DNA from 2 places in the Streptomyces sp. NPDC018000 genome. Region 2 is predicted to be linked to the other one. Evidence: riboswitches for the same ligand, from Rfam matches in the RefSeq annotation. Region 2 holds a riboswitch; the other holds the start of a gene.
What was found. Region 2 has a riboswitch for cyclic di-AMP ahead of ACH4EW_RS26205 (transglycosylase SLT domain-containing protein). Riboswitches for the same ligand answer to the same signal wherever they lie in the genome.
Positions count from the first base shown of each region.

Region 1: another riboswitch for cyclic di-AMP. It lies ahead of ACH4EW_RS15285 (peptidoglycan DD-metalloendopeptidase family protein); the one in region 2 lies ahead of ACH4EW_RS26205 (transglycosylase SLT domain-containing protein).

Region 1 is NZ_JBIRGM010000005.1:199,219-202,910, forward strand. It holds gene ACH4EW_RS15275 (STM4011 family radical SAM protein) at 1-202, shown strand, start outside; gene ACH4EW_RS15280 (SGNH/GDSL hydrolase family protein) at 246-1,091, opposite strand; gene ACH4EW_RS15285 (peptidoglycan DD-metalloendopeptidase family protein) at 1,329-2,282, opposite strand; cyclic di-AMP (ydaO/yuaA leader) riboswitch at 2,288-2,446, opposite strand; partial or broken gene ACH4EW_RS15290 (alpha-galactosidase) at 2,778-3,293, opposite strand; gene ACH4EW_RS15295 (tyrosine-protein phosphatase) at 3,431-3,692, shown strand, end outside.
Region 2 is NZ_JBIRGM010000017.1:62,216-65,907, reverse strand. It holds gene ACH4EW_RS26215 (NAD(+)/NADH kinase) at 1-873, opposite strand, end outside; gene ACH4EW_RS26210 (hypothetical protein) at 1,103-1,420, shown strand; gene ACH4EW_RS26205 (transglycosylase SLT domain-containing protein) at 1,602-2,348, opposite strand; cyclic di-AMP (ydaO/yuaA leader) riboswitch at 2,353-2,537, opposite strand; gene ACH4EW_RS26200 (APC family permease) at 3,026-3,692, shown strand, end outside.

The sequences.
Region 1 (3,692 bases), on a different contig from region 2:
TTTCGTCCCGGCGGAGCTCGGCAATCTCTACGACGGGAGCTACCGGCGCTCTCTCGGCCCACGGGCCTGTCCGCTGGCCGTCTGCGACTGCCACATCGGCTATGTACATCTGGAGACGCTGCCGCTGTACGACGTCTTCGCGGGCGGTGTGCTGGAACGGATACCGGCGCCGCCGTTGTCGCCCCTCGCCGGACGAACCTGAACCTCGAGCCCGTCCGGCGAGCGAGGGCACTACGGTGGCGGCACTAGAGCGGCAGGAGATCCGGCCGCTTCGCCTCGACATGGTCGCCGGATGACTCGCCGCGCAGCCGCCGTCCGATCCACGGGACCAGGTACTCGCGCGCCCAGTGGATGTCGTCGCGCCGTACTTCGAGCGTGCCGCGCTGTGCCTGCGGCGGCCATTCCTGGTCCGGGTCGGCCGGCACGTCGATGCCGAGGACCTGGGCGGCGCGCAGCGCGACCCTGGTGTGCCCCTCGGGCGACAGATGGAGCCGGTCGTCGTCCCAGGCGCGCCTGTCCTGAACGGACCGCAGCGACCACAGGTCGAGGACCGGGCAGTCGTAGCGGTCGGCGATGGATCGCACATGGGCGGTGTAAGTGGCGATCTTGCCGCGCAGATGGCGCAGCACGGGAACGCCTCGGGTGTCGAAGCCGGTGGTGACCAGGACGGTACCGACCGATTCGGTCAGCTCGGCGACCGCGCGCTCGAAACGCTCTGCCACGTCGTCGGGGTCGGTGCCGGGCCTGATGATGTCGTTGCCGCCCGCGCAGAAGCTCACCAGGTCGGGTGCGAGCTCCTTGGCGCGCGGTACCTGCTCCTCGACGATCTGATCGAGGAGGCGTCCGCGTACGGCGAGATTGGCGTACCTGAAGTTCCTGTGAGCGGAGCCTTCGGTGCTTGCCCCCGCATCGGGGTCAGGCAGTTGGTCCGCGAGAAGTACCGCGAAACGGTCCGCCCAGCCGACGAGGGTTCCGTCCGGGCCGGGGTCGCCGACTCCCTCGGTGAAGCTGTCGCCAATCGCTGCGTACGACCCGATGACGCCAGGTCGGTTGATGACGCCATGTTGATTTTTTCTCGAATCGTCTGCCACGACGGCTTATCCTGCACGGCCGAATGTGACCTACGCGACCGTAATAAGGGGTTGACGGGTGGTGAGATAGACCACCCGGTCAGGTTTTGGCAAAGGGGAATAAGGCCGACCGTCACATAGGGGTCGCCGTTCCCATGTGCCGGTCGGCCTGAGCAGAAGGGGCAGTGCGCCGCCGCGCACCGTCCCTTCCGTGCTGCTCAGGTCATGCTGTGTCGCTCAACTGCTCAGCGGTTCGACTCAGACGTGGATGCCGTGCGAAGCCAGGTAGGCGATCGGGTCGATGTCCGAGCCGTACGCCGGGCCCGTGCGGACCTCGAAGTGCAGGTGCGGGCCGGTGGCGTTGCCGGTGGCGCCGGAGAGGCCGATCTGCTGACCGGTACTCACGGTCTGGCCCGCGGAGACGGAGATCGAGGACAGGTGGCCGTACTGCGAGTAGTGGCCGTCGGCGTGCTTGATGACGACCTGGTTGCCGTACGCACCACCCCAGCCGGCGGTGACGACGGTGCCGGAGGTGATGGCCTTCACGCTGGTGCCGGTGGAGACGGGGAAGTCGATCCCGGTGTGGCTGCCGCTGGACCAGTTGGAGCCGGAGGCGCGGTATCCAGTGGTGTGGTTGCCGGGGACCGGGTGGCTGTAGCCGGAACTGCTGCTCCGGCCGGACGGGGCGGAGGTCTTGGACTCCGTGGCTGTCGAGACGTTGGCCGGGGCGGACTTGGCCGGGGCGGACTTCTCCGCGGCCGACGAGGGCACCGAGGGGGCCTTCGACGGGAGAGTTGCGCCCGCACCGGCACCGGTGGGCGCGGAGTGGCCCGACGCGTTGCCGCCGAGCGTCAGCTTCATGCCCGGGAAGATCAGGTTGGGGTCTTCGCCGACGACCTCGCGGTTGTCCTGGTACAGCTTCTGCCAGCCACCGTCGACCTTTTGCTCGGCGGCGATCTTCGACAGGTAGTCACCGGAGACAACGGGGTACGTCGTGGCGGCTTCCTGCTTCTGCGCGACCGGCTCGGCCGGGGCGGCGTGTGTGGCGGCGGAGGCCGACTGCGGGGCGGCCGGGGCGGCCTGCTCCGCGGCGTGGGCACCGGTGGCGCCGAGCAGCGGCAGAGCGATGACAGCGCCGCCGGCGCTCACGGCGGCCACGCCACGGGCGATGGTGCTGGACTTCCTACGACGGTGCTTACCCGATATGGGCATGACGTGCTTCCTCTCCGGCGCCTGCGAGGTGAGCTGTCGGGTTCGGGCTGGAGATGCCCGGCCGCGCCGAGCGCGACTTCACCCCTAGCCGGCCGGATTTCTCCGGTCGGCGGCCTACCTGGTTCCCCCGCTCCTGCCACACGATGAGTGGGTGCGAATTCCGGACGGCGGCAGGATTAGGCGGTCCGTCCGGATTGACGGCGACCGTAAGCGAGTCGGGACGGAGAGAACAAGCCACTGGTTCCGTTCCGGAATGCACGCCGGAAATCGGCGCGGAATTCCGGTCACACTCCGTGGATTAAGGATCTTGAATTTCCGTGCCGCGCACGGAATACCCAACCGTGCCGTCAGCACTCACCGTCACGGATATGATCCCGCTCACGAGAGGGAAGCCATCTCACGCACAAACGGGATATGTTGGGGTAAATGCATCCATTACGGACATGCCATGCCCCATCATTCGCGCCGGAGTCTCGGAACCCGCGCGTCGAGACCCCTGAGCCGGTCGATCAGCGGGCACAGGGCACCCACATGCTCGATCCAGAGCTTCTGCTGATGCTCCTTGCCCGGCCGGCCCGCTTCGGTGAAGCAGCGGTTGAAGTCCCCTTTCACATAGCCGACGGGCGCACTGGAGAGCAGCGCGTTTCCCATTGCGCCCACAGATGGTTCCGCACATCGGTGCGGGCCGGATCGAGTACCAATTGATTGCGGACTCGGTCCGTGCCCGCCCTGGGAAATGCTGCATCCAGTCGGGGCGTGCGCGATAGAGATCACTGTCGGCATTGACCATTTCCGACTCGCCCCGGATACCGAATTGCATGCCGAGTCCATGCACTTCGTCGGCGAGCGGCTTCAGCCCACCGGGAAGGCGTCCGGATTCGGCGTCCGGTCACCGAGCCCGGCCCGGTCGCTGATGCGCCGTCCGAACCATGAGTCGTCCACGACGAACGGTTCTACGCCCATCGCGGCGGCTCGCTCGGCGAGGGCGCACCACTGCTCCTGCGAGAAATTCGCCGCAGGAGTAACGGAGTTCGCGGAAGTGTCGACGAGCAAAGACCAAGATGATTGCCTGAGGAATCAATGTCGTATCGTCGCGGGAGTGGCCTTGTCGGCGACTCGCGCCGGCACCAGACACTCCAGGAGTCACTGTGACGCAGCAGTTGCCGCAGATCCCGTCGACGGAACCCGAGCTCGCTGGTGTCCGCAACTTCCGCGATGTGGGCGGACTGCCCACCATGGACGGTCGGCGGGTGCGGTACGGACGACTCTTCCGCAGTGGTCACCTCGCGCACGCCACCGCCGAGGACGCCGCCTTCCTCGGCGGTCTCGGTCTGCACACGGTCTTCGACTTCCGCGATGCGGCCGACCACCGGCTCGACGGCCCGGATGTGGAGCTGCCGGGCGTACGGA
Region 2 (3,692 bases):
GTACACCCCGAGCCAGTCTCCGGCGTCGAGCACGCCGCGCAGTTGACCGTCGATCGTGACCGCGCCCTGCCCCGAGTGGGGCAGGACCCGCACCGCGACCGGTTCGTCCGGCGCGGCGACCACTGTGCGGTTGAAGGTCATGTGCGCTGCGACGGGTGTGAAAAGGACGGCGTCCATGCGTGGTGAGACCACCGGACCGCCTGCGGCGAAGCTGTAGGCGGTCGACCCGGTGGGGGTGGCCATGATGACGGCATCGGCCGAGTACGAGGCGAGGAGCCGGCCACCGATATAGACGCCGAGGCTCACCTGCCGGTCGCGCGCGAGCTTCTCCACGACTACGTCGTTGAGGGCCGTGACGTCGAGCGCCACACCCCAGCCCTCCGCCGCGGCCTCCGCCTCCAGGTCGACATGGGGAGGCGGCAGCATCGGGCGTCGTCCGTAGCCCATCAGGGCGTCGATGTCCTTGGGCACTTCCAGAACGCGCGAGGCCCTCATGGTCAGCGTCATGCGTTCCTCGACGTCAGCCCGCCCGTGGTGGACGGCGTCGAGCGCCCGGACGACGTCCTCGGCCGGCACCTCGGTCAGGAAGCCGACCCGGCCCAGGTCGATCCCGAGGACGGCGGCGTGATTCTTGGCCGCGATCCTGGCGCCGCGCAGAAATGTGCCGTCTCCTCCGAGTGTCACGATGAGATCGGGGTTGCCCGCGACATGGGCCTCCTCCCGTCCGCCGCGCCGGCGCGCGTCGTTGCGCCACACGTCGATGTCCGTGCACGGAACGACTTCGCCCGCACACCAGTCGCGTACGACGCGCGCCGCGGCAACGGCCTCGGGACGGCCTTGGTGGACAACGACTCCCACCCGCTCGACACTCATCTCGCTCCGACTCCCGTGTTTCGACGATGTGACGATGCCCTGATCCCACCTTGATGGTCCGCGGGTGTGCGGCTTCGTCGCCGGGCCGACAGACCCTCCTCGGTCAGGCGATCGGGCCTCTGAGGAGCGCAGTGTGGTCCGCCCGCCGCGCGGCAGACCGGTAGGAGTGCCCCCATGCACGAGATGGCGGCGGGTCGCGCATCCACGGTCTTGGTGCCAGCCTGGAGACATGGCTTGGGCGTCGTGGACGACTCGCGGTGTGTTCTCCGGGCGCGGTGGCGTGCTCACGGACGAGGTCGGCGTCCTGACCGGAGACCTGACCGTTCACACGACCTGGGCCGATGAAACGGCCCAGGTCACTGTGCAGTACACGGGTGCGATCGACTGGTTCACCATGTCGGGCAGTCCCGTGCCGTGCTGCTCCGAGGATGACAGCCGGCGCCTTCACGAGGCGGTGGTGAAGTCCGTCCGGGAGGGAGGAGCGGCCACGGTTCCGAGGCCTCCGCCGCAGAAGCCGGAGCGGCCGGCCGAGAACGCCCAGGAGTGAGCGTTACGTCGCAGGCCACGGGGTCATGACGCCGGTCGTCCCCGTGCGGGCCTTCTCCGGTCTCCACGCCGGGTGAGCAGCCGAAAGGCGGTCCCTGACCGGCGGGTGTGGTCCTTTCCGAGGGGCTTGTCCGGCCCCTCGCCACCCGTCGGCCCTGAACCGCCGTCGGCGCTGCTGCGACTCAGTAGGCCCCGAACACGTTGTCGATGGAGCCGTACTTGTCGGCGGCGTAGTTGCACGCAGCGGTGATGTTGGCGACCGGGTCGTAGCTGTCCGTCGACGTACCGGGCACATGGTAGGCACGGAACGTCGGGTCGATGATCTGGAGGAGGCCCTTGGAGGGCGTTCCGGCGGCGGCGTTCGAGTCCCAGTTGTTGATGGCCAGGGGGTTGCCAGAGGATTCGCGCAGGATGTTGCGGTGGATTCCCTCATAGCTGCCGGGGATGCCGTGCTGGGCCATGACAGCCAGCGACTCCTTGATCCAGCCGTCCAGATCGTTCGTGTACGTCGCGGGCGGCGCGGCCGGTGCGGCGGTGGCAGTTGCGGAAGTCTCGGAATCGGCCTGGGCGCCGATTGTCAGCTTCATGCCCGGGAGAAGCAGTGCGGGGTTTTCACCGACGATCTCTCGATTGTCCTCGTACAGCTTCTGCCAGCCGCCGCTGAGGGAATTCCCCTGCGCGATCTTGGAAAGGGTGTCGCCCGCGATCACGGAATAGATGACGGGCGCGTCCTTCTGTGCGGACTCTTCCCCGACGGCGGCGACGGTCGACGCGGCCTTTTCGGCGGTGACGGACTGCGCCGGCGCGGCCGAGGCGAAGCCGGCACCGATCAGCGGAAGCACGAGAGCGGCTCCGCCCGTGGTCGCGGCTACGAGACCGCGGGTCAGCGAAGTGGACTTACGACGACGGTAGTTACCGATTGCGGACATGGCGAATTCCTCTCCGTCGCCTACGAGGTGAGCTGTCGGGTTCGGACTGGAGATGTCCGGCCGCACGCAATGCGGCTTCACCCCGAGCCGTTCCGGATACCGGACCGGCAACTTACCTGGGTCCCCCGCTCCTGCCGGACGTGAGTGGTCGGATTGCCGGACGGCGGCAGGATTCGGCGTTCCGTCCGGATTGACGGTGACCGTAGGCGAGAAACACCGAAAGGAACAAGCCCCCATTTTGGATCACATTTCATTTGCAAGATCGAATCGCGGAATCGGCAGTAATCCACCTCACACCGCGAAGTCAAAATTCCTTGCACAGAAGGGAACCGCGCTGAACGCTGCGGCATCTTGAGCTGCGAACGTGACTCACACCACGAGATTTCCAAAAAGGGGCAATTCGGTCAACAAGCAAAGGTTGCAATTCTCTTCAAATGTCTTTTTATTAACCAAGAGGCTATTTCTAAGCAAATCGCCCATACTTGGACATTTGCATGGCGATCCGGGTGCCTCGTGTGAAGCCGGCCCAGCGCCATGAGCAGCAGCAGCCGGTCGCCCCCGAGCCTTCACAGCCCGCATCGTCCGGACACCTTGCTCGGCTACCGTGCCCCCGAAACTCTGTACACGTACGGACTGCGGGGACCTGCCGGTGCGGGGCGCCCAGCTGGGAGAGAGCGATGAACACGTCGACGGCGTCGGCGGGAGCGGGCGAGTTGAAGCGCCGTCTGAGCGTGTTCGACGCCGTGGTCATCGGCCTGGGTTCAATGCTGGGTGCCGGCATCTTCGTCGCACCGGCGCCTGCCGCCGCGGCCGCCGGGTCGGGGCTGCTGCTCGGCCTGGGGCTGGCTGCGGTGGTCGCGTACTGCAACGCGACGTCCTCAGCCCGGCTGGCAGGTCGCTACCCGCAGTCGGGTGGCACCTATGTGTACGGCCGTGAACGCCTGGGCGACTTCTGGGGCTATCTCGCAGGCTGGGGATTCGTCGTCGGCAAGACTGCTTCCTGCGCGGCCATGGCGTTGACCGTGGGCTCCTATGTGTGGCCCGGCCAGACGCACACGGTGGCTGTCGCGGCGGTGGTGGCGCTGACCGCGCTCAACTACACCGGTCTGCACAAGTCCGCCTGGCTGACCCGAGTGATCGTCGCATTCGTCCTGGCGGTCCTCGCAGCCGTGATCACCGCCTGTCTCACCGGCGGCACTGCCGATGCAGGGCGTCTGACCATCGGCGCGGACGCCACTGCCGGCGGAGTGCTGCAGGCGGCCGGTCTGCTGTTCTTCGCGTTCGCCGGGTACGCGCGGATCGCCACCCTCGGCGAAGAGGTACGCGACCCGCAGCGCACCATCC